Regions from separate parts of the Leclercia sp. G3L genome, predicted to be linked through region 3. Evidence: predicted binding sites of a transcription regulator. Region 3 holds the regulator's gene; each other region holds the start of a gene.
The links. Region 3 encodes LexA, which represses DNA repair genes until DNA is damaged. Its sites were predicted from a motif close to TNCTGTATGTACATACAGNA; they were not measured.
Positions count from the first base shown of each region.

Region 1 (10,294 bases), 480 kb from region 3:
GCTTGAAGTAGGCGGGCGCGATACCCCAGATAAAATAAGCGGCAAGGGCGAGCAAAACGCCCTGCCGCGTCTGTTTAGCATCCATCAGGAAAATCCGTTACAAAAAAGTAACGCAATTTTACCCGATTTTACCTTCTCAACCCACCATATAAGTGGCGGTTGCGCTGGCGATATAAACCTGATCTTCGTTGTGTAGCTCGACGCGCGCGACCGCGACTTTATTGCCCGCCCGCAGCAGGCTGCTGCTGGCAGTAAAGCGATTCCCGCGGCCAGGGCGCAGATAATCGACGCGCAGGTCGATGGTGCCCATCCGCGACAGGCGCTGGCGCAGCTCGTCTTCGTTGATGGTGTCGTGGCGGGTCAGGGTGCTGCCGACGCAGACCAGACCAGCGGCAACATCAAGGGCAGAGGCGATCACCCCGCCATGGAGAATGCTTTGCGCCCAGTTACCGACCATCATCGGCTGGTTGTTAAAGCTCAGTTGGGCAAAATCTTTTTCGTAACGCTCCAGCTCGAGCCCCAGCGCACGGTTGAACGGCATATGGTAGACGAAGATCTCCCCGACAAGCTTCAGGGCCTGGTCGGCAGTTAGCGTGGCAGACATAGCGCGTCACATCCTTATTGTTAAAAGGCTGTTGATTTTATGCCTCATTAGTGTGAATTTCTACTTTCAGACCCCGGATATAAGCAGTTAATCATTAATTCTGTAAAATGAATAAACCATAACTATTCATTAAAACAATTTCGCAGGAGAGCATCACCGATGCGGATATATCAGGCCGGGTTCCTGGCGGCGGTTACGCTGCCCTCTGTGGCATTCGCGCAGGAAGCGGTAACTCAGGAGGTGCCTGCTGTACGGGGCAGCATCATCGCTAACCTTTTGGAAGAGCACGATAATCCTTTTACGCTCTATCCCTATGACAGCAACTACCTCATCTATACCGCCACCAGCGACCTCAATAAAGAGGCGATCCGCACCTATGACTGGGCCGACGATTCGCAAAAAGATGAGGTGAAGTTTCAGCTGAGCCTTGCCTTCCCGCTATGGCGCGGCATTTTGGGGCCGAATTCGATTCTCGGTGGCTCCTACACGCAAAAATCCTGGTGGCAGCTGTCGAACAGCGATGAATCTTCGCCGTTTCGTGAGACCAACTATGAGCCGCAGCTTTTCCTTGGCTTTGCCACCGATTACTCGCTGGCGGGCTGGACCCTGCGGGACGTTGAGTTTGGCTACAACCACATGTCTAATGGCCGCTCCGACCCAACGTCGCGCAGCTGGAACCGCCTCTATACCCGCCTGATGGCGCAGAACGGCAACTGGCTGGTGGAGGTGAAGCCCTGGTACGTGGTGGGCAACACCGACGATAACCCGGATATCACCAAATACATGGGCTACTACCAGCTGCGGGTGGGCTATCAGCTGGGCGAAGCGGTGCTGAGCGTGAAGGGTCAGTACAACTGGAATACCGGCTACGGCGGCGCGGAGATGGGCGTCAGCTACCCGTTGACCAAACATGTTCGTTTCTATACCCAGGTCTACAGCGGTTACGGCGAATCGCTGATCGACTACAACTTCAACCAGACCCGCGTCGGCGTGGGCGTGATGCTGAACGATCTTTTCTAGCCTCCTCGAATGTTTTTGTCTTAAACGTTGAAGTTTCTCTCGCAGGCGCTGAAAATAGCGCCTGTTTTTATTTCAGGCAAATGGGGTTGATGTGGTGCAGGCGGAAGTCGTAAATCAGGAGTTGCTGGCTAAACAGGTTTTGCACGAAACCTTTGGCTACCAGCAGTTCCGCCCGGGCCAGGAAACCATCATTAATACTGCCCTTGGGGGCCGTGACTGTCTGGTGGTGATGCCGACCGGCGGCGGGAAATCCCTGTGTTATCAGGTTCCCGCCCTGGTGATGAACGGCCTGACGGTGGTGGTATCACCGCTGATCTCGCTGATGAAAGATCAGGTCGACCAGCTGCTGGCGAACGGCGTTGCGGCGGCCTGTATCAACTCCACCCAAACCCGCGAGCAGCAGCAGGAAGTCATGGCCGGGTGCCGCACCGGGCAGGTGCGTCTGCTGTATATCGCCCCGGAACGCCTGATGCTGGATAACTTCCTTGAGCATCTGGCGCACTGGAATCCGGTGCTGCTGGCGGTGGACGAAGCGCACTGTATTTCCCAGTGGGGTCATGATTTCCGTCCGGAGTACGCGGCCCTCGGTCATCTGCGCCAGCGTTTCCCCGAGCTGCCGTTTATGGCGCTCACCGCCACCGCCGACGACACCACCCGCCAGGATATTGTTCGTCTGCTGGGCCTTAACGATCCGCTAATCCAAGTCAGCAGCTTCGACCGCCCAAATATCCGCTACATGCTGATGGAAAAATTCAAGCCGCTGGATCAGCTGTTGCGCTATGTCCAGGAGCAGCGCGGCAAGTCGGGCATCATCTACTGCAACAGCCGGGCGAAGGTGGAAGACACCGCCGCGCGACTGCAAAGCCGGGGCTTCAGCGCCGCCGCCTATCATGCCGGGCTGGAAAACCACATTCGCGCCGAGGTGCAGGAGAAGTTCCAGCGCGACGACCTGCAAATCGTGGTGGCAACCGTCGCCTTTGGGATGGGCATCAACAAGCCGAACGTGCGCTTTGTGGTGCATTTCGACATTCCGCGCAATATCGAATCCTACTATCAGGAGACGGGCCGCGCCGGGCGTGACGGCCTGCCTGCGGAAGCGATGCTGTTCTACGATCCGGCCGATATGGCCTGGCTGCGCCGCTGCCTGGAAGAGAAACCGCAGGGGCCGTTGCAGGATATCGAGCGCCACAAGCTCAACGCGATGGGGGCCTTTGCCGAAGCGCAAACCTGCCGCCGCCTGGTGCTGCTGAACTATTTTGGCGAGGGGCGCCAGGAGTCGTGCGGGAACTGTGATATCTGCCTCGATCCGCCGAAGCAGTACGATGGCCTGATGGACGCGCGTAAGGCGCTCTCCACCATTGGCCGCGTCAATCAACGCTTCGGTATGGGCTACGTGGTGGAGGTGCTGCGCGGTGCCAACAACCAGCGTATCCGCGAGATGGGTCATGACAAGCTGCCGGTCTACGGTATTGGTCGCGATCAGAGCCATGAGCACTGGGTGAGCGTCATCCGTCAGCTGATCCACCTCGGTTTTGCGACCCAGAACATTGCCCAGCACTCCGCGCTGCAGCTCACCGAAGCTGCCCGCCCGGTGCTGCGTGGCGTCGTGGAGCTGCAGCTGGCCGTGCCGCGCGTGGTGGCGCTGAAACCGCGGGTGATGCAGAAATCTTACGGCGGTAACTACGATCGCAAGCTGTTCGCCAAGCTGCGTAAGCTGCGCAAAGCCATCGCGGATGAAGAGAATATCCCGCCGTACGTGGTGTTTAACGACGCGACGCTGATTGAGATGGCCGAACAGATGCCGCTCAGCGCCAGCGAAATGCTCAGCGTCAACGGCGTCGGCACGCGTAAGCTGGAACGTTTTGGTAAAGAGTTTATGGCGCTGATTCGTTCCCATACGGATGGCGATGATGAGGAGTAGTCAGTCCGGCAAAAAAGTGCCAGGATGATGACTCCCTGAACTATTTCCCCGCGAGTTAATTATGTTAACCCTGTTTCTGACCGTGGCGCTGGTGCATATTGTGGCGCTGATGAGCCCTGGCCCTGACTTTTTCTTCGTCTCACAGACGGCGGTTAGCCGCTCCCGCAAAGAGGCGATGATGGGCGTGCTGGGTATTACCCTTGGCGTCATGGTCTGGGCTGCCGTGGCGCTGCTGGGCCTGAACCTGATCCTCGAAAAAATGGCGTGGCTGCACAACATCATTATGGTCGGCGGCGGTCTGTATTTGTGCTGGATGGGCTATCAGATGCTGCGTGGGGCGTTTAAGAAAGAGGACAGCGAGGCACCGGAGCCAAAAATGGAGCTGGCGGCCAGTGGGCGCAGCTTTGTGAAAGGGCTGCTGACCAACCTCGCCAATCCAAAAGCAATCATCTATTTTGGCTCGGTATTTTCACTGTTCGTGGGTGAAGACGTCGGGGCCGGTGCGCGCTGGGGCATTTTCCTGCTGATCGTGCTGGAGACCTTCGCCTGGTTCACAATCGTTGCGAGCCTGTTTGCTTTGCCCTCGATGCGCCGCGGATATCAACGCCTGGCGAAGTGGATTGACGGCGTTGCCGGCGCGTTATTCGCCGGCTTCGGCATTCATCTGATCCTGTCGCGCTAAGCGTGCCTTGCTGACGCCAGCAGCGCGCCCACCAGCATAAACAGCGAACCAAACACTTTATTCAGGGCCTTCATCTGACGAGGCCCTTTAATCCATGTCGCAATCCGCGTTGCCAGCGTCGCATAGCCAATCATCACAATAATATCGACCACAATGGTGGTCACGCCCAGCACCACGTACTGCATGATCTGGGGCTGATGCGGCACGATAAACTGCGGAAACAGGGCGGCCAGAAAGACGATGCTTTTCGGGTTGGTCAGGTTCACAAACACCGCGCGTTTAAACAGGCGGCCCCGGCTCTGGGTCTGGGCGAGCGTATTCAGATCCAGGGCACCCGCGGCGCGCCACTGCTGGATCCCCAGCCAGATAAGGTAGGCCGCACCGGCCCACTTCAGCACTTCGAAGGCCAGTACCGAGCGGGAGAACAGAGTGCCGAGCCCTATGCCGACCAGCACGATGTGAATCCCCAGCCCGGTCTGCAATCCGGCAATCGACGCCGCCGCCCCGCGATAGCCATGGTTCATGGCGGTGGTCATGGTATTGATGGCCCCGGAACCCGGTGAAAGGCTGAGGATGATGGATGTCAGCAGGTAGGCGAACCACCACTCGAAGGTCATTTGAAGCTCCCGAATCGTCTATTTTTATGCCACAATACGCTAATGTTGCGTCATTTTACGACCTGTCACGAAAAAACGATATTCCTTGGCTTACAGGGGTGTAAACCCGATGTTTCAGCAGAATAAGGACTGGGAAACGCGAGAAAAGGCTTTCGCCGCTTTCTCTATGGGGCCGTTGACCGATTTCTGGCGCCAGCGCGAAGAGGGCGGGTTTACAGGCGTCGATGATGTTCCTGTGCGCTTTGTTCGTTTTCAGGCCGAAGCCCATGATTCGGTGATAATAATTTGTCCCGGACGGATCGAAAGTTACGTCAAGTATGCCGAGCTGGCATACGATCTCTTCCGGCTGGGTTATGACGTGCTGATTATCGACCACCGTGGTCAGGGGCGCTCCGGACGAATGCTGTCCGACACGCACCGCGGCCATGTAAGTCATTTCAGCGATTACGTCGATGATTTTGCCGCCTTCTGGCAGCAGGAAGTGCAGCCCGGCCGTTGGCGAAAACGGTTTATTCTGGCGCACTCGATGGGCGGCGCGATCGCCACGCTGTTTTTACAGCGCCACCCGCAGCATCAGTGTGATGCCATTGCCCTGAGCGCCCCGATGTTTGGCATCGTCATGCGTTTTCCGGACTGGATGGTACGCCATATCCTCGACTGGGCTGAGGGCCATCAGCGCATTCGTGAAGGCTACGCCATCGGCACCGGGCGCTGGCGCGCACTGCCGTTTGCCATTAACGTGTTAACCCACAGTCGGCAGCGTTATCGCCGCAACCTGCGCTTTTATGCGGATGAACCGCGTTTACGCGTCGGTGGTCCCACTTACCACTGGGTGCGCGAAGGCATTCTGGCAGGTGAGGAGGCGATGGCGGGCGCCGGCCAGGACGATACCCCCACAATTATCCTTCAGGCAGAAGAGGAGCGGGTAGTGGATAACCGCATGCACGACCGCTTCTGTGAACTGCGAGCCGCAGCCGGTCACCCTTGCGAAGGGGGTAAACCGCTGGTCATAAACGGCGCGTACCATGAGATCCTTTTTGAAAAGGACGCCATGCGCTCAGTCGCACTCAACGCCATCGTCGACTTTTTCGGCAGGCATAACTGATATTCACCAGAGGTTAAATTTTTCTATGTACCAGGTTGTCGCGTCTGATTTAGATGGCACGCTGCTCTCTCCCGACCACACTTTATCGCCTTACGCGAAAGAGACCTTAAAACTCCTGACTGCCCGTGGCGTGAATTTCGTCTTCGCCACCGGCCGCCACCACGTTGATGTGGGGCAGATCCGCGATAATCTGGAGATCAAGTCCTACATGATCACCTCCAACGGTGCCCGCGTGCACGATCTGGACGGGAATCTGATCTTCACCCATAACCTCGATCGCGACATCGCCACCGATCTGTTCGGGATCATGCATAACAACCCCGATATCATCACCAACGTCTATCGCGATGATGAGTGGTTTATGAACCGTCACCGCCCGGACGAGATGCGTTTCTTCAAAGAGGCGGTCTTCAACTATTCGCTGTATGAACCGGGTCTGCTTGAGCCGGAAGGCATCAGCAAGGTGTTCTTCACCACTGACAGCCACGAAGCGCTGCTGCCGCTGGAGCAGGCGATCAACGCCCGCTGGGGCGATCGGGTTAACGTCAGCTTCTCCACGCTTACCTGTCTGGAAGTAATGGCGGGCGGCGTCTCCAAGGGTCATGCTCTGGAAGCGGTTGCCAAACGTCTGGGCTTTGATCTGCAGGACTGCATTGCCTTTGGCGACGGTATGAACGACGCTGAAATGCTCTCCATGGCGGGGAAAGGCTGCATCATGGAAAACGCCCACCAGCGCCTGAAAGACCTGCACCCGGAGCTGGAAGTGATCGGCACCAACGGTGACAACGCGGTGCCAAAATACCTGCGTAAGCTGTTCCTTGAATAATCTTCATTTGGTTGTTTAACGTTCAGTTGTCAACCAAAGAGTTCGCTACAATGCCTGTCCATCTTCCAGAGAGACAAGCATTGTGGCGCTACTCATCATCACCACTATCCTGTGGGCCTTCTCCTTTAGCCTGATCGGTGAATATCTTGCCGGACATGTCGACAGCTACTTCTCGGTGCTGATGCGCGTCGGGCTGGCGGCGCTGGTGTTCCTGCCGTTCCTGCGTACGCGCGGGCAAACGCTGAAAACTATCCTGCTCTATATGTTGGTGGGCGCGATGCAGCTTGGCATCATGTATCTGTTCAGCTTCCGGGCTTACGTTTATCTGTCGGTATCGGAATTCCTGCTGTTTACCGTGCTGACGCCGCTCTATATCACCCTGATTTACGATCTGCTGAGCAAGCGCCGGCTGCGCTGGGGCTACCTGCTGAGCGCCGCGCTGGCGGTAGTGGGTGCGGCGATCATTCGCTATGACAAAGTGAGCGATCATTTCTGGACCGGACTGATGTTCGTCCAGCTCGCCAACATCAGCTTTGCGATTGGCATGGTGGGCTATAAACGCCTGATGGAGACCCGGCCAATGCCGCAGCACAACGCTTTTGCCTGGTTCTATATGGGGGCAGCGATAGTAGCGGTGGCGGCGTGGTTCATGCTGGGTAATCCGCAGAAGCTGCCGACCACCGCGCTGCAGTGGAGCGTGCTGATCTGGCTGGGGGTGGTGGCATCCGGGCTGGGTTACTTCATGTGGAACTACGGCGCCACGCAGGTGGACGCCGGGACGCTGGGGATCATGAACAACGTCCACGTCCCTGCGGGCCTGCTGGTGAACCTCGCCATCTGGCAGGAACAACCGCACTGGCCGAGCTTCATTATTGGGGGGACGGTGATCCTGGCTTCACTGTGGGTACATCGCCGTTGGGTCGCTCCGCGCTCCGGACAAACGGTAGATGGTCGCAAGCATGGTTCCGCGCTGAGCGAATAAAGGCCTCGGTAACCGGTTGACGCTGCTCGCCATCGCGCACGGCGGCGTACAACCGGCTCCACAATCCCTCGCCCAGGGTTTTGGTCACCACCAGACCCTGGCGTTCAAAACTCTCCACCACCCAGTGCGGCAGCGCCGCGATGCCCATTCTGGCCGCCACCATCTGAATCAACAGCAGGGTGTTATCCACGCTTTTCAGCTGCGGGCTGATGCCCGCCGGCTGCAGGAAGTGACGCCAGATATCCAGACGACTGCGCTGAACCGGGTAGATCAGCAGCGTTTCCGTCGCCAGATCTTCCGGCGTGATGCGCGCTCTGGCGGCCAGAGGATGGTCCGGGGCCAGCACCAGACGCACTTCAAAATCAAACATGGGCGAATAGTGCAGGCCGCTGCGCGGCAGAATGTCCGAGGTCATCACCAGATCCAGCTCGCCCTGCACCAGGGAGGGCTGCGGATCAAATGTCACGCCGGATTTAAAGTCCATCTCCACCTGCGGCCACCTCTGGCGGAAGTTCTCAAGCGCGGGGGTCAGCCACTGAATACAGCTGTGACACTCGATGGCGATGCGCAGCCTGGTCTGCTCCGGCTCATGACAGGCCTGCAGCGCGCTTGCGATCTGCGGCAGCACCTGATTGGCCAGCTGTAGCAGGATCTCGCCCTGCGGCGTAAAGCGCAGCGGCTGACTTTTACGCACGAACAGACGAAAGCCAAGGCGTTGTTCCAGATCGCTGAACTGGTGGGAAAGGGCGGACTGCGTCTGGTGCAGCGTGGCCGCCGCCGCCGCGAGAGAACCGCAGTTCCGCAACGCCTGGAGCGTTTTCAGGTGTTTTATCTCGATCATGAAAGTCCTTCACTTCGCCATGAGCAATTTGCGCTTGAGGAATATACAGTACCTTTACAATATGGAAGTGTAAACATCTGGACGTCTAAATCCTGAAAATTCCATAAGGGGCATACCATGACAATTCGTAACCACACCCTCGGTTTTCCACGCGTCGGCCTTCGTCGCGAACTAAAAAAGGCACAAGAGAGCTACTGGGCGGGCAACGCCACGCGTGAAGAACTGCTGGCGGTAGGGCGCGAGCTGCGCGCCCGTCACTGGGACCAGCAAAAGCAGGCTGGCGTGGATCTGCTCCCGGTGGGCGATTTTGCCTGGTACGACCATGTTCTGACCACCAGCCTGCTGCTTGGCAACGTGCCGGCTCGTCATCAGAACAGCGATGGATCGGTGGATATCGACACCCTGTTCCGTATTGGCCGTGGCCGCGCACCGACCGGCGAGCCCGCGGCGGCAGCGGAAATGACCAAATGGTTTAACACTAACTATCACTACATGGTGCCGGAGTTCGTTAAAGGTCAGCAGTTTAAACTGACCTGGACCCAGCTGCTGGATGAGGTGGACGAAGCGCTGGCGCTGGGCCACAAGGTCAAACCTGTCCTGCTGGGCCCGGTTACGTATCTGTGGCTGGGTAAAGTGAAGGGCGAGCAGTTTGACCGCCTGAGCCTGCTGAACGACATCCTGCCGGTGTATCAGCAGGTGCTGGGCGAGCTGGCAAAACGCGGCGTTGAGTGGGTGCAGATCGACGAACCGGCGCTGGTGCTGGAGCTGCCGCAGGCATGGCTGAATGCTTTCAAACCGGCGTACGACGCGCTCGCGGGCCGGGTAAAACTGCTGCTGACCACCTATTTCGAAGGGGTGACGCCGAACCTCGACACCATCACCGCGCTGCCGGTGCAGGGTCTGCACGTAGACCTGGTTCACGGTAAAGATGAGGTAGCCGAGCTGCACACCCGTCTGCCTGCGAACTGGCTGCTCTCTGCCGGACTGGTGAACGGGCGTAACGTCTGGCGCGCCGACCTGACAGAAAAATATAACCAAATCAAAGGTATTATAGGCAAGCGCGAGCTATGGGTCGCCTCCTCTTGTTCACTGCTGCACAGCCCAATCGACCTGAGCGTCGAGACCCGCCTGGATGCGGAAGTGAAGAGCTGGTTCGCCTTCGCCCTGCAAAAATGCGAAGAGCTGGCGTTGCTGCGTGATGCGCTGAATACGGGTGACACCGCCGCCATTACCGAATGGAGCGCGCCGATTCAGGCCCGTCGTCACTCGACGCGCGTGCACAATGCCGCCGTGGAAAAACGTCTGGCGGCCATCACTGCCCAGGACAGCCAGCGTCAGAGCGCCTATGAGGTGCGTGCCGAAGCCCAGCGTGCCCGTTTCAACCTGCCGGCCTGGCCGACCACCACCATCGGTTCCTTCCCGCAGACCACCGAGATCCGCGGCCTGCGTCTGGACTTCAAAAAGGGCAACCTGGATGCGGGCAACTACCGCACCGGCATCGCCGAACACATCAAACAGGCCATTGTGGAGCAGGAGCGTTTAGGACTCGACGTGCTGGTGCACGGTGAAGCCGAGCGTAACGACATGGTGGAGTACTTCGGTGAACACCTCGATGGGTTTGTCTTTACCCAGAACGGCTGGGTGCAGAGCTACGGCTCCCGCTGCGTGAAGCCGCCGGTAGTGATTGGCGACGTCA
Region 1 covers NZ_CP088265.1:1,358,229-1,368,522, forward strand. Annotated here, with positions in the region: gene rarD (EamA family transporter RarD) at 1-85, opposite strand, end outside; gene yigI (acyl-CoA thioesterase YigI) at 137-604, opposite strand; gene pldA (phospholipase A) at 764-1,624, shown strand; gene recQ (ATP-dependent DNA helicase RecQ) at 1,716-3,545, shown strand; gene rhtC (threonine export protein RhtC) at 3,607-4,227, shown strand; gene rhtB (homoserine/homoserine lactone efflux protein) at 4,224-4,844, opposite strand; gene pldB (lysophospholipase L2) at 4,954-5,949, shown strand; gene yigL (sugar/pyridoxal phosphate phosphatase YigL) at 5,975-6,775, shown strand; gene LRS40_RS07860 (carboxylate/amino acid/amine transporter) at 6,858-7,757, shown strand; gene metR (HTH-type transcriptional regulator MetR) at 7,645-8,598, opposite strand; gene metE (5-methyltetrahydropteroyltriglutamate--homocysteine S-methyltransferase) at 8,716-10,294, shown strand, end outside.
Region 1: a site for LexA is predicted at 8,630-8,649, ahead of metR (HTH-type transcriptional regulator MetR). Genes of this name have one in related genera too.

Region 2 (10,294 bases), on a different replicon from region 3:
CAGCGGCCTCAACCTGGTGACGGCGGCTATCGTGCTGTGGAACACGGTGTACCTGGAACGCGCCACCCAGGGGTTGGTCGAGGCCGGCAAGCCGGTGGACGGCGAGCTGCTGCAATTCCTGTCGCCGCTGGGCTGGGAGCACATCAACCTAACCGGCGATTACGTCTGGCGGCAGAGCCGCAGACTGGAAGACGGGAAGTTTCGGCCCTTACGGATGCCCGGAAAACCTTAGCGTACGATTTTTTCCGAATTCTGCGGGCTCCCCTTAATGACCAGCACAGTCGTGATGGCAAGGTCAGAATAGCGCTGAGGTCTGCCTCGTGAAGAAGGTGTTGCTGACTCATACCAGGCCTGAATAGCTTCATCATCCAGCCAGAAAGTTATGGAGCCACGGTTGATGAGGGCTTTATTGTAGGTGGGCCAGTTGGTTATTTTGAACTTTTGCTTTGCCACGGAACGGTCTGCGTTGTCGGGAAGATGCGTGATCTGATCCTTCAACTCAGCAAAAGTTCGATTTATTCAACAAAGCCCATTCAGTCCTCAATTTGTGCATTTTTTAAACGAAAAAAGGGTGTCTAATACGGTGAAATCATAGTATTACCAAAGTAATAAATAAAAAGTTATTTAAATCAGTAATTTAGATTTGATTTGTAATACCTGGGTAATACCGCAGCATGGCTAAATTTTGTTTTTTTTCTTTTAAATCAGTGCGATAGCGTGATTTATCACGCTGCGTTAGGTGTATAGCAGGTTAAGGGATAAAAAATCATCTTTTTTTGGTAGGGCGATCTCCGTAGGTTAAGGGGCATTTGGCTAAAAAGCGTCCTATTCTTTGATGGTCATGCTTGCATGACCATCTGAGCAACCAAAAACTACAGATAAACTACAGATAAACTACAAAAAACGTTTTGCCTTAGTGTTGTAAGACTACAAATAGACTACAATAAAACTACAAATAAACTACAAAAAACGTGACAGACTACAAATAGACTACAATAAAACTACAGATAAACTACAAAACTCGATTGACCCCTTCTTACGAGTGTTGTAGAGTCATTTTCATACAACGGAGGGGGTTATGAATAAACCAGCAGATCTGAAACCCCGCAACTTATCGGCTGCTGTCAGATTGCGCCTAAATGAAATCGAGAACTGGCTGGACAGAGGGCTAACGCGGCATGAAATTGCTGAAATCCTCGACAGCGAATACAGCTTTTCGGTAACAGCCAAAGGGCTTGAGATGGCACTGTATAGAACGCGGCAAAACCGAAAAAATGTATTGCACAATACGCATGATAAGAGTAGCGCGAAGGGTGCAGCGGAAAGTGTATTGCACAATACACAACCGTCTGAGCCTGAAGTGCAGGAAAGTAAAAAAGCAGAGAGTCCCGGCATTATTGATAAAGAATTCTTCAAGAAAATCGGTGAGAATTTCGACCCTAAGAAGTTCAACAAAAAATTCTGAGGTGATTTATGAAAGTAGCGGTAATTAATTACAGTGGCAGTGTTCGTAAAACCTTAATTTCATCTTACCTGTTAGCCCCGCGCGGCTTTGTTGAATAAATCAGATTTCGGGTAAGTCTCCCCCGTAGCGGGTTGTGTTTTCAGGCAATACGCACGCTTTCAGGCATACCTGCTTTCGTCATTTTGTTCAGCGCTCGTACCAGGGCCATAGCCTCTGCAACCTGACCATCGTAGTCACGCAGTGTCAGTGAACCTCCGAACAGCTGTTTTACCCGGTACATCGCCGTTTCCGCTATCGAGCGACGGTTGTAATCTGTTGTCCATTTCCACCGCGCATTACTCCCGGTCAGCCGCTGATTCGCAACAGCACGGTTACGGTCTGCATATTCACCGGGCCAGTAACCCGCGCCTTTTCGGGGCGGGATAAGCGCGCTGATTTTCTTACGCCGCAGTTCATCGTGACAGAGTTGGGTGTCGTAAGCGCCGTCTGCCGATGCTGCCCTGATTTTTCTGTGAGTCTGCCGGATAAGACCCGGGAAGGCTTCTGAGTCCGTCACATTGTTCAGCGACAGGTTTGCACAGATGATTTCATGTGTGTTGCTGTCAACTGCCAGATGCAACTTTCGCCATATACGACGGCGTTCCTGGCCATGCTTTTTGACTTTCCATTCGCCTTCACCAAAGACCTTCAGCCCGGTGGAATCAATCACCAGATGCGCGATTTCACCCCGGGTGAACGTTTTGAAACTGACATTAACCGACTTTGCGCGCTTGCTGACACTGGTGTAATCCGGGCAGCGCAACGGAACATTCATCAGTGTAAAAATGGAATCAATAAAACCCTGTGCAGCCCGCAGGGTCAACCTGAACACGCGTTTAATGACCAGAACGGTGGTGATGGCGAGATCAGAATAGCGCTGAGGTCTTCCCCGTGATGAAGGCGTTGCCGACTCATACCAGGCCTGAATAGCTTCATCATCCAGCCAGAAAGTTATGGAGCCACGGTTGATGAGGGCTTTATTGTAGGTGGGCCAGTTGGTTATTTTGAACTTTTGCTTTGCCACGGAATGGTCTGCGTTGTCGGGAAGATGCGTGATCTGATCCTTCAACTCAGCAAAAGTTCGATTTATTCAACAAAGCCGTCTGTGTTGTAAAATGGCGCCGAAAGCCCGGCGTAGCCGGTTGCCGGGCTATAAATTCTGCCACCCTACCCCCTGCCCTGATTAGCCTTAACTCGCGAACAGCAATGAAGAAGTCAAAGTAATCCCTTTTAACCCCGGTGAGCGGGCTTTACGGCGTTTACGACGTAAAGGGCGTGATTTCCGGGGCCTAAGCGGCGGCAGCTTGCTGCTGACGCTTAGGGGGATGTTCATCAACTATTTCAGCGACACCAGGGAACTTAACACGGTAGCTGCAAAGCCCTAATCCCGCTCACCGCCACGCAGCTGCCGTACGTCCCCCACGGGGGTGCGCAGTGCTGCGCGCGGGAACGGCGGCCCGTCTGCGGGACGCGGCGCCGTACTGCGCGTTAGCGGCCGCACGCGGCCGGTTACGGGGGACACTCCGCCATACGACCAGCGACCCGCTGAGCTGCACAATCCACAGATAACACAAGCTACATACATGTCGATATGGGAATCGGCCCACCTTGCCGGGCGCCGGTGCCGTGTGGAAATCCGCCCACCTTGCCGCGCGCCGGTGCCGTGTGGGAATCCGCCCACCTTGCCGGGCGCCGGTGCCGTGTGGGAATCCGCCCACCTTGCCGGGCGCCGGTGCTGTGTGGAAATCCGCCCACCTTGCCGCGCGCCGGTGCCGTGTGGGAATCCGCCCACCTTGCCGCGCGCCGGTGCCGTGTGGGAATCCGCCCACCTTGCCGGGCGCCGGTGCTGTGTGAAATCCGCCCACCTTACCGGGCGCCGGTGCTGTGTGGAAATCCGCCCATCTTGCCGGGCGCCGGTGCCGTGTGGGAATCCGCCCACCTTGCCGGGCGCCGGTGCTGTGTGGAAATCCGCCCACCTTACCGGGCGCCGGTGCTGTGTGGAAATCCGCCCATCTTGCCGGGCGCCGGTGCCGTGTGGGAATCCGCCCACCTTACCGGGCGCCGGTGCCGTGTGGGAATCCGCCCACCTTACCGGGCGCCGGTGCCGTGTGGGAATCCGCCCACCTTACCGGGCGCCGGTGCTGTGTGGAAATCCGCCCACCTTGCCGCGCGCCGGTGCCGTGTGGGAATCCGCCCACCTTGCCGCGCGCCGGTGCCGTGTGGGAATCCGCCCACCTTGCCGGGCGCCGGTGCTGTGTGGAAATCCGCCCACCTTGCCGCGCGCCGGTGCCGTGTGGGAATCCGCCCACCTTGCCGCGCGCCGGTGCCGTGTGGGAATCCGCCCACCTTGCCGGGCGCCGGTGCTGTGTGGAAATCCGCCCACCTTACCGGGCGCCGGTGCTGTGTGGAAATCCGCCCATCTTGCCGGGCGCCGGTGCCGTGTGGGAATCCGCCCACCTTGCCGGGCGCCGGTGCTGTGTGGAAATCCGCCCACCTTACCGGGCGCCGGTGCTGTGTGGAAATCCGCCCATCTTGCCGGGCGCCGGTGCCGTGTGGGAATCCGCCCACCTTACCGGGCGCCGGTGCTGTGTGGAAATCCGCCCATCTTCATGACAAAAATTTGTCAAATGACAGGCTCATGTGTGCTGATTTATGTCAGACGGGATTTTGCTTATCAATTATTGAGAACAGAAATTTTCCTGAATCATCAATACTATACTTAGCAAGTAAAGGTGTTTTCTCATTTATCTGCTTGAGTGCAGGATCAAGGAAAGATCGTTTCAACTCTGCCAAGTTCTTCTGCTGGGATTCCGGTAAGACGAAACGGTCATTTAACCAAGCATGAGTAGTAACCCATAAGCCTGAAGATTTGAATTGAGCAAGACTTTCATAAAGGCGGATCGTCCGGGGATTTCGAAGACTGCCACAATCGCGGAGCGAGTAGGTGGTGAACTGGTTGGTAATGACTCCAACTTACTGATAGTGTTTTATGTTCAGATAATGCCCGATGACTTTGTCATGCAGCGCCACCGATTTTGAGAACGACAGTGACTTCCTGCCCAGCCTTGCCAGATGCTGCCTCAGATTCTGGTTATGCCGCTCAATTCGCTGCGTATATCGCTTGCTGATAACGTGCAGTTCTCCCTTCAGGCGGGATTCATAAAGCGGCCAGCCATCCGTCATCCATACCACGACCTCAAAGGCCGACAGCAGGCCCGGAAGACGCTCCAGCGTGGCCAGAGTACGCTCACCAAAGACGCGTGCCACCACCGTCCTGCACATCCTGCCATAGGCGTAAAATAACCAGCGCTGACGTGATTTAGCCCCGACGTAGCCCCACTGTTCGTCCATTTCCGCGCAGACAATGACGTCACTGCCCGGTTGTATGCGTGAGGTTACCGACTGCGGTCTGAGTTTTTTAAGTGACGTAAAATCGTGTTGAGGCCAACGCCCATAATGCGGGCGGTTGCCCGGCATCCAACGCCATTCATGGCCATATCAATGATTTTCTGGTGCGTACCGGGCTGAGAGGCGGTGTAAGTGAACTGTAGCTGCCATGTTTTACGGCAGTGAGAGCAGAGATAGCGCTGATGTCCGGCAGTACTTTTACCGTTACGCACCACGCCTTCAGTAGCTGAGCAGGAGGGACAACTGATGGAGATGGAAGCCACTGGAGCACCTCAAAGACACCATCGTACACTAAATCAGTAAGTTGGCACCATTATCCGGCAGGCGATCTGGATTATCGTCACGCTGTTAAATATGTCGCGGTAGGGATACCCGTTACCGGATACCCCCCGCACAGATCCCGGCGTGCGCGATTTACGCACCGGGCTCCTGCCTCGGGTGTCTGGCGGTGAACCGCTCCACAGGCCATGGATGAAGAACCCGAACCCTTGGTAGCCATGCGGCTGCCAGTTTGTTTGCTTTCGTCCAGGTCGTATCATCCTTCTGGCTCCTGCGCCTGAGCGCCCGGCGCCAGAGGTTTGTTACGTGTGTCCTGAACTTCTGCATGGTGGGGAAGTTGCCCGGTACCGAGTGATAGTTCAGGTATCCCTGAACCACTCTCCTGAGCCATTTTCCCTGTTCGGGGATTGAGTAATGCCAGCGCCTTCGCAGACCGTCTTTGATGGCTTTCAGAGTTGCCGTCATCCGATCCCGGCGGGTCTTTCGTATCAGCATGAACCTGCCGTTGCGATCTTTCCCGCTGATGTGCGTGAACCCGAGGAAGTTGAACGTTTCTGGTTTGCCTTTTCCCCTGATGGCACGGTTTTCGGCAGCGAAGCGGCCGAACTCCATCAGACGGGTTTTCTCCGGGTGAACCGTGAGTCCGAACTCCCTCAGTCTGCGCTGCATGGCTATACGGAAGCGCCGGGCATCGTATCGTTTGTCGAACCCGATGACGATGTCATCGGCGTATCTGACCATTACCACATTGCCTGTGGCATAGCGACGTCGCCACTGATGCGCCCACAGATCGAAGACGTAGTGGAGGTATATGTTTGCCAGCAGCGGTGAGATGACCGCACCCTGTGGGGTGCCTTCCTCCGTTGCTCGCCATTGACCCTCCTCCAACGTCCCGGCTGTGAGCCACTTACGTATGAGCCTGATTACGCTCCGGTCGCCGATCCGATGCTCTGTGAACCTGATCAGCCATTCGTGGCTCACCCTGTCGAAGAACTGACTGATGTCGGCATCCAGTACCCAGTTTACGTTAGTGCGTACCAGCCCTGTGGCCAGTGCGTCCAGTGCATCGTGCTGGCTTCGCCCGGGTCTGAACCCGTATGAGAACCCCATAAAGTCGTTTTCATAGACTGCGTTCAGGATTTTCACCAGCGCATACTGGACGATCTTGTCCTCCAGCGAGGCGATGCCGAGCGGGCGTTGTTTTCCATCCGCTTTTGGGATGTAGTGACGCCTGCCGGGCTGCGCCCTGTAGCTGCCCTAATGTAGCCTCCGGTGCAGATCTGTTATGTTGTTCTTCATGTTTCCGGCGTAGTCCATCCACCTGATGCCATCCACTCCGGCGGCCGCTTTCCTGCTCAGGGAGAGGAATGCGGCTTCCAGTGCTTCGACTGTCAGCAGGTGGAACAATGCTGTAAACCGTTCTTTCTTCCGCTGCTTCGCAGCTTCCCGCACGCGTGACAGCCTCTGTGACATGCTTTCCCGGCTCTGTGTCCGGCGCATGTGTGGCTGTTCCGCGTTCCCCTTGGCCCCGCTCCTTCGCTCCACTGACTCCGCTCCTTTCGGGTTGTTCGCCTGCTTCGCCGCTACTATGAGCGAGTCCGACTTCTCCTCTCCGTACATCACCGGCTATGACTCCTCGTCTTCCCGGTGCGGGCCGTCTCCGACACTGGCAGATGGTCAGAGGGGAGATCTCCCGGTTCCCGCGTAGAGATCGTATTGACATGCCAGGGTCTCAGACCCCGCCGGGTCCATGTGGCACTCGCAGTATCGCACCCTATGATGTTGCCTTCCGTTAACAGTACAACGTCGGCACCCGGTAATTTAATATACATTTCGTGGCTCAATGGCTGGCCTGTCAACACCCCTGTCAACGCTTCGCCCCATACCTCGCGGTATGCAACGCATGACTCGGGGACCTTGTGGATTGCTGGTCCTTCAATGGTCGGGGACTTTCACCCCTTGATCTCTACCGGTCTCCCGGTGAACACTGTATGTATAACCAGTAAAATTAGAGTGTCAGGAGGAAAGATGAAACTACAACTTTTCAGCACCGGGAAAGAACTCCCGCCACAGGCCCATCCATTGTTTGCCGATCTGGCCAGCTGCGGTTTTCCCAGCCCTGCTGCTGACTATGTCGAGTCCGATCTGGATCTCCATGATTACTGCATACGGCATCCGAGCGCGACGTACTACCTGCGTGCCAGCGGAGACAGCATGGCCGACGGCAGTCTGTACAATGGCGATCTGCTGGTTGTGGACAGTGCTGAAAAGCCGCGGCACGGCGATATCGTTGTCGCCAGCATGCAGGGGGAGTTTACGGTGAAACGGCTTCTGCTGACGCCGCGACTGACGCTGCAGCCCATGAATGCCTCCTGGTCGCCGATTTATCCTGATCCCGACGAGCTGGATATCTTTGGCGTCGTCACGCATATCATCCACCGCCCGAGGGAGATGTACTGATGTTTGCCCTGGCCGATGTGAACAGCTTCTATGCCAGCTGTGAACGTGTTTTCCGCCCGGATTTGAAAGGAAAGCCGATAGTCGTCCTGAGCAACAACGACGGGAATGTAATCGCTCGCAGTGCCGAGGCGAAGCCCTGGATCAAAATGGAAACTCCGTGGTTTCAGATAAAAAACGAAAGATACCCGGAAAAAATATATGCGTTTTCAAGTAACTATGAACTTTATGCCTCGATGTTGGCGCGCGTGATGAACAGCCTGGAGGAACTGGCCCCCAGAGTGGAACAGTATTCAATTGATGAGATGTTCCTCGATTTGACCGGCGTGGAGCACTGTATGGAGCTTGAGGACTTCGGCCGGCAGCTGCGTCAGCACGTGTATGACTGTACCCACCTGACCATTGGCGTGGGCGCCGGACCAACGAAGACCCTCGCAAAATCAGCCCAGTGGGCCTCAAAAGAGTGGAAACAGTTTCGTGGCGTACTTGCTCTGACCAGGGGAAATCCGCAGAGAACGCGGAAACTGCTTTCACTGCAGCCGGTTGAAGAAATCTGGGGGGTGGGTAACCGTATTGCACGCAAGCTGAATGTACTGGGCATTAAGACCGCGCTCGATCTCGCCCTGACGAACCCGGCCTTCATCCGCAAAAATTTTTCTGTGGTCCTTGAGCGAACGGTACGGGAACTGAACGGGGAAAGCTGCCTTTCGCTTGAGGAAGCCCCTCCGACGAAACAGCAAATTGTCTGCAGCCGCAGTTTTGGCGTGAAGATCACGGAGTACGAGTCACTCCGTCAGGCTATCTGTCAGCACGCAGAGCGGGCCTCTGAAAAACTGCGTAAAGAGCACCAGTATTGCCGGCATATTTCCGTTTTCATCAAAACGTCTCCGTTCGCCATTAAAGAGCCTTACTACGGCAACGTGGCTACGGAAAAACTTCTTACACCCACTCAGGACACCAGGGACATCATTGCAGCCGCTACAACGGCTCTGGAGCGTATCTGGAGGGATGGGCACCGGTATGCCAAAGCCGGAGTTATGCTGAATGACTTCACCGGCTCCGGCGTTTCGCAGCTGCAGCTGTTCGACGAACGCCCGCCACGCCCTTACAGTGCTGAGCTGATGAAGGTTCTGGACGGGATCAACAACTCAGGGCTGGGTAAAGTATGGTTTGCGGGGCGGGGTATTGCCCCGGAATGGCAGATGAAACGGGAGATGCTTTCTCCTGCTTATACGACACGATGGTCAGATATTCCTTCAGCGAAACTGGCGTAAAACTTTGGCGATTTCACCTTGAAATTCTCAGCCTAAACTGCCTAATTACAATAAGTTAGATGTGAAATCGCCATGGCGAAATTATTGACTCAAATTTCTGTCAAGGACCTCGTTGATAGCCTTGTCCAGTTCATCCTGAATCACTTTTGACATACGGCTAAACTCATAAGTCAGCGTACGCCCTTTCACACGCTTACGCGCGAACTTGTCCTTTTCTTCAAAAGACCAGAGTGGGGAAACCACTGACTTTTCCTTGGGAGATGGATCTATCAATGCCTGAGATGCCTGAGAAATCAGCTTCAGTATACTGGCTTTCTGTTCGTCTTCTGGTCGCTCGCCTTCACTCAAAATTGCATCGAGCTGAGCTGATACAGACTGAATGAGTTCTTCAGGCGTTAATCCCTTTTCACTGAGTTTTTCATTAACTTCTAAAAGAAGTTTATAGTCACTAAACGATAGCTCCGACTGAACCGGGAACAGAGAAATCAAGTCTTGCGGTACGGCCGCCGCCTGCAGCGCCCTGGTAACTTTAGCTTGAGATAACCCCTCCAGTTCAGCAATTTCCTTTTGATTAAATCCGGACTCTTTAAGAGCGATCAATCTCAGGCCAATCTCCCGAAGATTATGTTCTTTAGCTGTCTGGATATCTTTAGCCAGTTGGCGAGCTTCATCAGCTGATAAATGCTCTTCGGTAACCATTACATCAAGGCCTGTACGGACAAAAATTGCTGAGGCTCGCCGTCTTGAACCATCCAGTATCTCAATCCTTTCACTTTGCTTAATACCAATACAGGGAAAGAACTGCTGAAACTTAATCGTCTGGATAATGGATTTCAGGGATTCCCTGGTCAGTGCAAGTTGATCTCTTCCGTTGTTTTCCTGGTTTACGAAGGTCTTACTTTCAACTTCAGATGCAGGCACCCGAACAAACCTGAACGTTACCTTCCTGCCGGTTTTTAAGGTAAATACCTGGCTTCTACCGGTGTCCGTCATTTCCGCAATTGACGCCTGGGTATTTAACTGTCTGCCGATGGTTTTTCTTTTCTCATTCGACATCACATACCTCCGTTAGTACGAATGAACTCGATGCGATCAAAGACTGCCTTCGCAAAGTCTTCCGCTGCTGATTTTGCGCTTTTTAGTGCCTCTGTACTTCCATCATAGGTTGCTGGATTTGCTGAAATAACTGTGTCAAAAGTCTCCCCACAACGTTCGAAACCATCCAGTCTTGGCAGAACCATGTCTAGCATATCGGCACCGAAAACCTCTTTGGCCTGACTATGGCAAATTTTGTGATCAGACTTGTTCAGGATCTTGGACATGAAGCCGACATTACCGATGAGATTGCAGGTGTGCCCATCCATTTCGATGG
Region 2 covers NZ_CP088263.1:88,104-98,397, reverse strand. Annotated here, with positions in the region: partial or broken gene LRS40_RS00535 (Tn3-like element TnAs1 family transposase) at 1-232, shown strand, start outside; partial or broken gene LRS40_RS00530 (transposase) at 265-498, opposite strand; gene stbA (plasmid stabilization protein StbA) at 1,079-1,465, shown strand; gene LRS40_RS00520 (IS5 family transposase) at 1,605-2,573, opposite strand; partial or broken gene LRS40_RS00515 (replication initiation protein) at 4,160-4,468, opposite strand; one part of gene LRS40_RS00510 (IS1-like element IS1X3 family transposase) at 4,478-4,926, opposite strand; one part of gene LRS40_RS00510 (IS1-like element IS1X3 family transposase) at 4,926-5,175, opposite strand; partial or broken gene ltrA (group II intron reverse transcriptase/maturase) at 5,327-6,814, opposite strand; gene umuD (translesion error-prone DNA polymerase V autoproteolytic subunit) at 7,220-7,651, shown strand; gene LRS40_RS00495 (Y-family DNA polymerase) at 7,651-8,922, shown strand; gene LRS40_RS00490 (ParB family protein) at 9,004-9,978, opposite strand; gene LRS40_RS00485 (AAA family ATPase) at 9,978-10,294, opposite strand, start outside.
Region 2: a site for LexA is predicted at 7,177-7,196, ahead of umuD (translesion error-prone DNA polymerase V autoproteolytic subunit). Genes of this name have one in related genera too.

Region 3 (10,294 bases):
AGCTGGCGCTGCAGCAGATGGGCAAAACCCCGCTGGGCCGCTATCTGTTTACCTCCTCCGAGCTTACCCGAGATTTTATTGAGATTGGTCGCGATGCCGGGCTGTTGGGACGCCGTTCCCGCCTGCGCTTAAGTGGTAAACCCCTGATGCTGACCGAGCTGTTTTTACCGGCGTCGCCGTTGTACTAAGAGGAAGAGAAAATGGAGTGGAGTCTGACGCAGAACAAGCTGCTGGCGTACCACCGCCTGATGCGAACCGACAAGCCGATTGGTGCGCTGCTGCTGCTGTGGCCGACCCTGTGGGCGCTGTGGGTGGCGACCCCCGGGCTGCCGCCGCTGTGGATCCTGGCGGTGTTTGTGGCGGGCGTCTGGTTAATGCGCGCGGCAGGCTGTGTCGTCAACGACTATGCCGACCGTAAGTTTGACGGCCATGTGAAACGCACCGCTAATCGTCCGCTACCGAGCGGCGATGTCACCGAGAAAGAGGCGCGCACGCTGTTTGTAGTGCTGGTCCTGCTCTCGTTCCTGCTGGTGCTGACCCTGAATACCATGACCATTCTGCTCTCCGTAGCAGCGCTGGCCCTGGCCTGGGTCTATCCGTTTATGAAGCGCTACACCCATTTGCCGCAGGTGGTGCTGGGTGCCGCCTTTGGCTGGTCGATCCCGATGGCGTTTGCCGCCGTCAGCGAAAGCGTGCCCCTGAGCTGCTGGCTGATGTTCCTGGCCAACATCCTCTGGGCGGTGGCCTACGATACCCAGTACGCGATGGTCGACCGGGACGATGACCTGAAGATCGGCATCAAATCCACCGCCATTCTGTTTGGGCGTCAGGACAAGCTGATCATCGGGATTCTGCAGGTCGCGGTGCTGGGGCTGATGGTGGCGATTGGTTATCTGAACCAGCTGAACGGGGTCTTTTACGCGGCGGTCGCGGCGGCAGGGGTGCTGTTTATCTACCAGCAAAAGCTTATCGCCAACCGCGAGCGCGACGCCTGTTTTAAAGCGTTTCTGAACAATAACTATGTGGGGCTGGTGTTGTTTTTAGGCCTGGCGGCGAGTTACTGGGCATAAAAAAAGCCGGGTGGCGGCTTCGCCTTACCCGGCTTACGATCTGGCAAACCCTGTAGGCCCGGTAAGCGTTAGCGCCACCGGGCGTTTTTTATTCCCCCTGCGTCGCGCTCTCAATCGTTAAGCGCACGTCCGAGGTAATCAGGTCCGCCAGCATCTGGTACACCTTCATCGTCTCTTCCGGCTCGGCATCACCACTGTCACTGATGTAGCCCTCGTCACGCAGCGTCAACACCAGCGAACTGAAGACCGCTTTATCGAAGAACTCCGGCGCGTTGATGCCGTGCAGCATCGACAGACGCTGTGCCAGCGTGCGGCTCTCTTTCTCCAGCGTCCCGCGGTTGATCGACGGGTTGGCGCTCAGCAGCCAGAAGGTAATGGCATAGCGCTGCACGGTTTCGCGTGCGCCCGCCGCCAGCAGCTGCAGCGTGCGTGCCCGGGACGGGTTGATCAGCAGAAGGTCATCTTTCTGCGAAATCAGTCCCTGGTGGGTCAGCTCTTCAATCTGCTTATCCAGCACCTCTGCCAGCTCGTCGTTGTCCCAGCGCAGGAACAGCTCGGCTTTCAGCATCGGGTAGAGGGCGGTGACATGCTCCAGCAGCGCCTGACGGGTGATCTGGCGATGCTGGGTGATGATGGCCGCCATCAGCGACGGCAGCATCAGCATATGCGCAATGTTGTTGCGGTAGTAGGTCATCAGTACCGCCTGCTCGCGCGGCAGAATGATGATATCGCCGATGGTGTCCTTCTCGACCTCAAACTTGTTCATCTGCAGCGCGTGCTCGATCAGCTCGCTGGCGCTGGCGGTCGGTACCGTGGCATCTGCCGCGTACGGCACGTTGCGCATCAGGTTCAGGTAGCAGTCGAGCTGCTCGGTCAGCTGTTCACGGGTGAGCGAGCGCTGGCGAGAGGCCAGCAGAGCGGTACAACACAGGTTCATGGCGTTGGCCGCCCCGGCGTTGTTAATACGTACCATCAGATCGGCGGCTATGGCGTTCACCGTTGGCGTCAGCCAGGCCGGACGCACCGCTTCGATCGGATCGATGGACTCGCGCCACTCCGGCACACGGTGATTGAGATAAGTCATCAACGGCATAGGTTCGCCGAAGTTAACATACCCCTGACCAAGGTTGCGCAGCTTGCTCAGGCCGCGCAGCATCTGCAGCAGGCTCTCTTTCTCTTTGGTGGCGCCGCGCAGCTCTTTGGCGTAAGTACCCACTTCCATCACGTGCTCGTAACCGATGTAAATCGGCACCAGAGTGATTGGACGCGTACCGCCACGCAGCATCGCCTGAATGGTCATCGACAGGGTGCCGGTCTTCGGATCGAGCAGACGCCCGGTACGGGAACGGCCGCCTTCCACGAAATATTCCACAGAGTAGCCGCGGCTGAACAGCTCGCCCAGATACTCACGGAACACGGTAGAGTAGAGCTTATTGCCTTTAAAGGTACGGCGAATGAAGAACGCACCCAGACGGCGGAAGATCGGGCCAGCCGGCCAGAAGTTGAGGTTGATACCCGCAGCGATGTGCGGCGGCACCAGCCCCTGGTGATAGAGCACATACGAGAGCAGCAGGTAGTCCATGTGGCTGCGGTGGCAGGGCACATAAACAATCTCATGGCCGTCGTGGGCCAGCTGGCGCACACGCTCGGCGTTGTGCACGTTGATCCCCTGATAGAGACGGTTCCATGTAAAGCTCAGGATACGGTCGCTAAGGCGGATCATCTCGTAGGAGAAGTTGGCCGCAATCTCTTCCATCAGGGCGATGGCGTTTTGCTGCGCCTTCTCGTGGGAGATTTTTTTGCTGCGCGCTTCGTCTTCGACGGCGCGGGCGATCGCTTTCGAGGCCAGCAGCTTGTTAAACAGATCCTGACGTGCGGGCAGGCGCGGGCCTACCGCGGCCAGACGCTGACGGGCAAAGTGCATGCGCGCCACGCGGGCCAGCTTCTGGGCGATGGTCTTATCCGTACCGTGCTCATCGGCCATGCGGCGCAGTGAGACTGACGGCGAGAAACGGACAAAGCTGTCGCGGCCGAGCCAGTTGACGGCGAAAAATTTCTGCACCCCGTTAAGCATGCGCAACGGCGGATTCTCTTCGCCTTTATCACGCCCCGGACGACGGCCAAACATGACCGATACGGGCACCATCTGCACGTCCAGCAGCGGGTTGCTGCGGTGCAGGTCGAGGTAGTCATGGAACAGCTTGATCGACTCTTCTTTCGGCGTGTACCAGGTGAACACGCGAGGGCCACCGTGGATAAAGATGTAGCGCGGCAGCTGAGTGCCGTCGATCTCCAGCGGCTCCAGCGGATCGGGAAGATCGTGCGCCAGGCATTGGGCGCGCAGCGTCAGCAAGTCGGCCTTCGAGTTATAAGGCAAAACGTACATAATAGGACGCGAGGTATCGAGTCCCAACTCCAGCGTGGGAACCGCCGGAATAGACTTGCTTTTTACCAGGACGCTTAATGGTAAATTAAGTAATTTGTAGTAAATTCGTGGCCAGCCAGACATAAACGATGTAAAGCCTCTGGTTAAAAATGCAATTGCGGCGCAAGGATAACAGAAAGCGCGCAAAATTTCTGTTGTTACCCGTCATACTTCCGGTGGCTGCGCCAGGCGCTTAAACCACCGTTTCTGACGCTATTTTCGAAGAAAGGTTTCTTTTAATGGCCAATAATACCACTGGGTTAACCCGAATCATTAAAGCTGCCGGCTATTCATGGAAAGGCATCCGTGCTGCCTGGATCAATGAAGCCGCATTTCGCCAGGAGGGGGTTGCTGTCGTCGCGGCGATTATTATTGCCTGCTGGCTGGATGTTGATCCCATCACTCGCGTATTACTGATTGGCTCGGTGATGTTGGTGATGATAGTCGAAATTTTGAACAGTGCGATCGAGGCGGTGGTCGACCGTATCGGCACTGACTTTCACGAGCTCTCGGGCCGGGCAAAAGATATGGGTTCTGCCGCGGTGTTGATGGCGATTATCGTTGCGTTGTTTACCTGGGTCACGCTGCTTTGGGGACATTTACGATAAGCCTTCAGAAACCGAACAAGTCTCTGGTTTTTTATGCGGTTTGTGGTTCCAAAATCACCTTTAGCTGTATATACTCACAGCATAACTGTATATACACCCAGGGGGCGGAATGAAAGCGTTAACGACCAGGCAGCAAGAGGTGTTTGATCTCATTCGGGATCATATCGGCCAGACGGGTATGCCGCCGACGCGTGCAGAAATCGCGCAGCGTCTGGGCTTCCGTTCTCCAAATGCCGCCGAAGAGCACCTTAAGGCACTGGCGCGTAAGGGTGTGCTTGAGATTGTCTCCGGAGCGTCTCGCGGTATTCGCCTGCTGGTTGAAGCCGAAGAGGGCCTTCCGCTCGTCGGCCGCGTCGCCGCCGGGGAACCGCTGCTGGCGCAGCAGCACATTGAAGGCCACTATCAGGTCGATCCGGGCATGTTTAAACCGAGCGCAGACTTTCTGCTCCGCGTAAGCGGCATGTCGATGAAAGACATCGGTATTCTGGATGGCGATCTGCTGGCAGTACACAAAACGCAGGACGTGCGTAACGGTCAGGTGGTTGTGGCGCGTATCGATGATGAAGTCACCGTTAAGCGACTGAAAAAGCAGGGCAACACCGTGCAGCTGCTGCCGGAAAACAGCGAGTTTTCCCCGATTGTTGTCGACCTGCGTGAAAATAACTTCTCCATCGAAGGTCTTGCGGTTGGCGTCATCCGCAACGGTGAGTGGTTATAACGCCTTTCTGACAGACTGCGACCCTGTCGCAGTCTGCTTTTCCTGCCTCCGGCGAACATTTTCATGTCTCTCCTGACTGCTTCAGACAAGGCGTTGTGGCGTCTTGCACTTCCCATGATCGTCTCCAATATCAGCGTCCCTCTTCTCGGGCTGGTGGATACGGCTGTCATTGGTCATCTCGATTCGCCCGTCTATCTGGGCGGTGTCGCCATCGGCGCGACGGCAACCAGCTTCCTGTTTATGCTGCTGCTCTTTTTGCGCATGAGTACCACCGGGCTTACTGCCCAGGCCTATGGCGCGAAGGATCCGTTGCGTCTGGCCCGCGCGCTGGTGCAGCCGCTGATCCTGGCCCTCGGTGCCGGTCTGTTGATTGTGCTGTTGCGCACACCGCTCATCGATCTGGCGCTGCATATCGTTGGCGGCAGCGAGGCCGTTCTTCATCAGGCGAGGCGCTTCCTGGAGATCCGCTGGCTCAGCGCCCCGGCATCGCTGGCTAACCTGGTGCTGCTCGGCTGGCTGCTGGGGGTGCAGTATGCCCGGGCGCCGGTGATCCTGCTGGTAGTGGGGAACCTGCTCAACATCGTGCTGGATCTTTGGCTGGTGATGGGCCTGCAGATGAACGTGCAGGGGGCTGCGCTGGCGACCGCTATCGCAGAGTACGCCACCCTGCTGATCGGCTTATGGATGGTCTGGCGGGTGCTGGCCCTGCGCGGTATTTCGCTGGCGCTGCTGAAAGCGAGCTGGCGGGGCAACATCCGCAAACTGCTGGCCCTCAATCGCGACATCATGCTGCGCTCGCTGCTGCTGCAACTCTGTTTCGGGGCGCTGACGGTAATGGGCGCGCGGCTGGGGCCGGAGATTATCGCCGTCAACGCCGTGCTGATGACCCTGCTGACCTTTACCGCCTACGCGCTGGATGGCTTCGCCTACGCGGTTGAGGCCCACTCCGGGCAGGCCTATGGCGCACGGGAAAGCGGCCAGCTGCGGGAAGTGTGGCGGGCGGCCTGCCGTCAGTCCGGCCTGGTGGCGCTCGCCTTCGCGCTCGTTTACGCCCTGGCAGGCGATCGGATCATTGCCCTGCTGACTTCGCTGCCCGAACTACGCGCGCTGGCGAGCCACTATCTTATCTGGCAGGTGGTTTTACCGGTGGTGGGCGTCTGGTGCTATTTGCTGGATGGGATGTTTATCGGCGCAACCCGCGGGGCAGAGATGCGCAACAGCATGGCCGTAGCGGCCGCCGGCTTTGGCCTGACGCTGTTCACCCTGCCGTGGCTGGGTAATCATGGCCTGTGGCTGGCTCTGTGCGTGTTTCTTGCCCTGCGGGGGCTCTCTCTGGCCTGGATCTGGCACCGGCACTGGCGCAACGGCAGCTGGTTTTCATAGCGGCTTCACCCGACTGAATGGTAAAAGATTCCGAATAACAAACCCAACGCCGCAGGCTTATCTATAATTATTATCACGTCCAGCACGAAACGTATTTCAGGACGAACTTAACCTTAACGACCGAACGAAGAGGAATCGATGATGAATAAAGACCAAGTCGGCGGTAACTGGAAGCAATTTAAAGGTAAAGTGAAAGAACAGTGGGGCGACCTGACTGATGACGATATGACCGTCATTGAAGGTAAACGTGACCAGCTGGTGGGTAAAATTCAGGAACGCTATGGTTATGAGAAAGACCAGGCGGAGAAAGAGGTTGGTGACTGGGAAACCCGTAACAACTATCGCTGGTAATTAACCTATACCCGCAGGTACACGGATGTACGCCCAGGGCGACCTTTCAGGTCGCCCCTTTTTTTGCCCTCAGCGCGGCTTTTTCTTCAGCTGGATGGAGTGATCGTGCTGACAATCCTCCTGATGGCGACAGGCTTCCACTTCAACGCAGTTGCGGCACAGGCCGTGTGCTTCAATCACGTTGTGGCGCAGGGCAAAGCCCATCTTCGCGGCCAGAGTGTGCATGATATCTTCCACCCCTTCAGCGCCTTCTTCCTTCACGCTGCCACAGCGGTCGCAGATAAACATCGCTGAGGTGTGGGTCGGCTGATCGAACAGATGGCACAGCACGTAGCTGTTGGTTGACTCCACTTTATGCACAAAGCCCTGCTCGAGTAAAAAATCGAGCGCCCGATAGACGGTAGGCGGCTTGGCCTGAGGCTCGCTCTCGCGCAGCAGGTCGAGCAGATCGTAGGCGCTGATGGCCCCGTTTTGCAGGCTCAGCAGACGCAACACTTCAAGGCGCTGCGGAGTCAGGCGCACATTGCGTTGCGCGCACAGCTTTTCGGCTTGCGCTAACAGTGCCTGCATTGTGGTCGTTTCCATTTTGCACCTCGAATGACGTGGAATAACAAACCGCCAGTTTACCATGTTCTGACCTAAACGCCGAGATCCACCGGGTGTGCTACCCTGACGAAAAACCACTGGGGGTGAAAAGATGAAAAGACCGGACTGCATTCGACACTGGCGCGAAGTAGAAGGCGCCGACAACTCGACCTATCCCGACAGCACAGAGCGTTTCTCCATTGGCGCGCCGCTGGCCCGTGCGCTGGGGCTGGGCCGCCTCGGTATCCATCATGAGCGCCTCCCGCCAGGGCGCCGTACTTCGTACCCGCATGCCGAAAGCGATGAAGAGGAGTTCATCTTTGTGCTCGAGGGTTATCCCGAAGCCTGGATAAACGGTTATTTATGGAAACTGGAGCCAGGAGACAGCGTCGGTTTTCCTGCCGGGACGGGCGTCTGCCACACCTTTATTAATAATACCAGTGAAGAAGTGCGGTTATTAGTGGTGGGAGAGGCGAATAAAAAACATAACCGAATTTATTATCCGCTGAATGCGGTATATGCCGCCACGCGTGAAGATCGCTGGATCGATCATCCCCCGCAATTTTTTGGTCCTCATGACGGAAAACCAGGGCAAAAGTAATTTCTTGTTCTATACATATTAAAGAAATAAGGAAATCAATAACTTAATCTAATACTAAAGTTTAGATAAATTCGGCTCCTCATACTTTTTTCACAAAGGACGTATGCCCCTGCGCGGTATTTAGCCGCCGGGGTTTATTCACCCAAAATAAGTCAGGTGTCCTGTGAAAATAAAATTCAAATTTTCTGTGGCGGGAATTGCCACCGGTATTCTTTTGGCTAATCAGGCTGGAGCAGCAAATACCTGGACGGAAGCACGCGGCGATGCAATGGGTGGAACGGGCGTTGCGTCGGCGCATTATAGCAGCGGGGTGCTGATCAACCCGGCCCTGCTGGCAAAATCCAAAGCAGAAGACGACGTCGCCATTATATTCCCCTCGGTGGGGGCGCAGATTAGCGATAAAGACAATCTACAGGACAAGATCGATGAGATCAGCGATGAGATCAGGGCCGATCGGGAGATGATCGACGATCTGACCGTGGCGCGGATCCTGGCCGATCCGCAGGGAACGCTCAGTGAGCTTCAGGGAGCCGCGGGCAATCTGGCCGATCAGCTGGAGTTCCTCGAAGGAAAAACCGCCCACGGCAACGCGGGGGCAGGGATAGCCGTCAGCATCCCGGGTTCGGGGCTGTCGCTGGCGTTTGTCGCTAAGGCCAATGCTCACGCGCGCATCAGCTCGGAGATCGATCAGCAGGACATTGCGTTCTTGCGCAGATTGCAGGGCAACGCGGGCATGACTAACCAGATGGCGCAGGGGGCGGCCCGGAACGGCAGCGACGTGATTACCCGCAACCTGAATTCCGTCGCCATGGGCAGGGCGGCGATCGTTTCCGACTACGGCGTGGCGGTTGCCCGCCAGTTTGATTTCAACGGCCTGCCGGTCTCGGTCGGCGTGACGCCAAAACTGCAGCAAACCTGGCTCTACAACTACACCACCTCCATCTATACCTACGACAGCAGCGATTTTAACAGCAGTCGTAACCGCAATGACGATACCAGTTTTAACGTCGATGTCGGCGTCGCGGTCGACTTCGGTGAAAACTGGACGGTCGGCCTGAGCGGGCAGAACCTGTTCTCACGGGATATTGATACCAACGATATTCGCATTCTCCACGGGCGTACCGGGCAGGAGGTGAGCTATCAGGACACGTACCAGATCCGCCCTCTGGTCACGGCAGGGGTGGCCTGGCATACCGGCCTGCTCACCCTCAGCGCCGATGGCGATCTGACCAAAACCCGGGGCTTCAGGAGTGAAGAAGACTCGCAGTATGTCGGAGTGGGGGCAGAAGTGTCCCTGCTGGGCTGGCTGGCGGTGCGCGGCGGCTTTCGCGGGGACGTGAAGGGCAACGACAGTAACGTCTTCACCGGCGGCTTTGGCTTTGCCCCCTTCAATACCGTGCATATCGATTTAACCGGCATTTACGGCGAGGATGAAACCTGGGGTGCCGGGGCGCAATTCAGCGTCACCTTCTGACGGGATCCGGAGGCGCTCTGCCTCCGGCGAATATGTGCTATAGTAGCGCCCCATTTTCAGCAGATGCTTAAAACTTCGCCATGTCGTCAGAAAACTCGTCCCTCTATCCTGCTCACCGTTTTTCCATCGCGCCGATGCTCGACTGGACAGACAGACACTGCCGCTACTTCCTGCGCCAGCTGTCGCGTCATACCCTGCTCTATACCGAGATGGTGACCACCGGGGCGATTATTCATGGCAAGGGCGACTATCTCGCCTTCAGCGAAGAGGAGCATCCGGTGGCGTTGCAGCTTGGCGGCAGCGATCCGGCCGCGCTGGCGCGCTGTGCGAAGCTGGCAGAGGAACGCGGTTACGACGAGATTAACCTCAACGTCGGCTGCCCGTCCGATCGCGTGCAGAACGGCATGTTTGGCGCCTGTCTGATGGGTAATGCGCAGCTGGTGGCCGACTGCGTGAAAGCGATGCGCGATGTGGTCTCCATTCCGGTGACGGTCAAAACCCGTATCGGCATCGACGAGCAGGACAGCTATGAATTTCTCTGTGACTTCATCGGCACGGTGGCCGGCAAGGGCGAGTGCGAGATGTTTATCATCCATGCCCGCAAAGCCTGGCTCTCTGGCCTGAGCCCGAAAGAGAACCGTGAGATCCCGCCGCTGGATTACCCACGCGTTTATCAGCTGAAGCGCGATTTCCCGCAGTTGACCATGTCGATCAACGGCGGCATCAAGTCTCTTGACGAGGCGAAAGCGCATTTACAGCATATGGATGGCGTCATGGTAGGGCGCGAGGCGTACCAGAACCCGGGCGTGCTGGCAGCGGTGGACCGCGAAATCTTTGGTATGGATGCCGCCGATCGCGATCCGGTGGCGGTGGTGCGGGCGATGTACCCCTACATTGAGCGCGAGCTAAGCAATGGTACTTATCTGGGCCATGTGACCCGCCACATGCTGGGTCTGTTCCAGGGGATCCCGGGCGCGCGCCAGTGGCGCCGCTACCTGAGTGAAAACGCCCATAAGGCGGGCGCCGATATCGAGGTGCTGGAGCAGGCGCTGCGTCTGGTGGCAGACAAGCGATAATTT
Region 3 covers NZ_CP088265.1:876,780-887,073, reverse strand. Annotated here, with positions in the region: gene ubiC (chorismate lyase) at 1-188, shown strand, start outside; gene ubiA (4-hydroxybenzoate octaprenyltransferase) at 201-1,070, shown strand; gene plsB (glycerol-3-phosphate 1-O-acyltransferase PlsB) at 1,159-3,579, opposite strand; gene LRS40_RS05605 (diacylglycerol kinase) at 3,735-4,103, shown strand; gene lexA (transcriptional repressor LexA) at 4,213-4,821, shown strand; gene dinF (MATE family efflux transporter DinF) at 4,885-6,204, shown strand; gene LRS40_RS05590 (CsbD family protein) at 6,346-6,555, shown strand; gene zur (zinc uptake transcriptional repressor Zur) at 6,625-7,140, opposite strand; gene LRS40_RS05580 (cupin domain-containing protein) at 7,253-7,741, shown strand; gene LRS40_RS05575 (conjugal transfer protein TraF) at 7,905-9,215, shown strand; gene dusA (tRNA dihydrouridine(20/20a) synthase DusA) at 9,296-10,291, shown strand.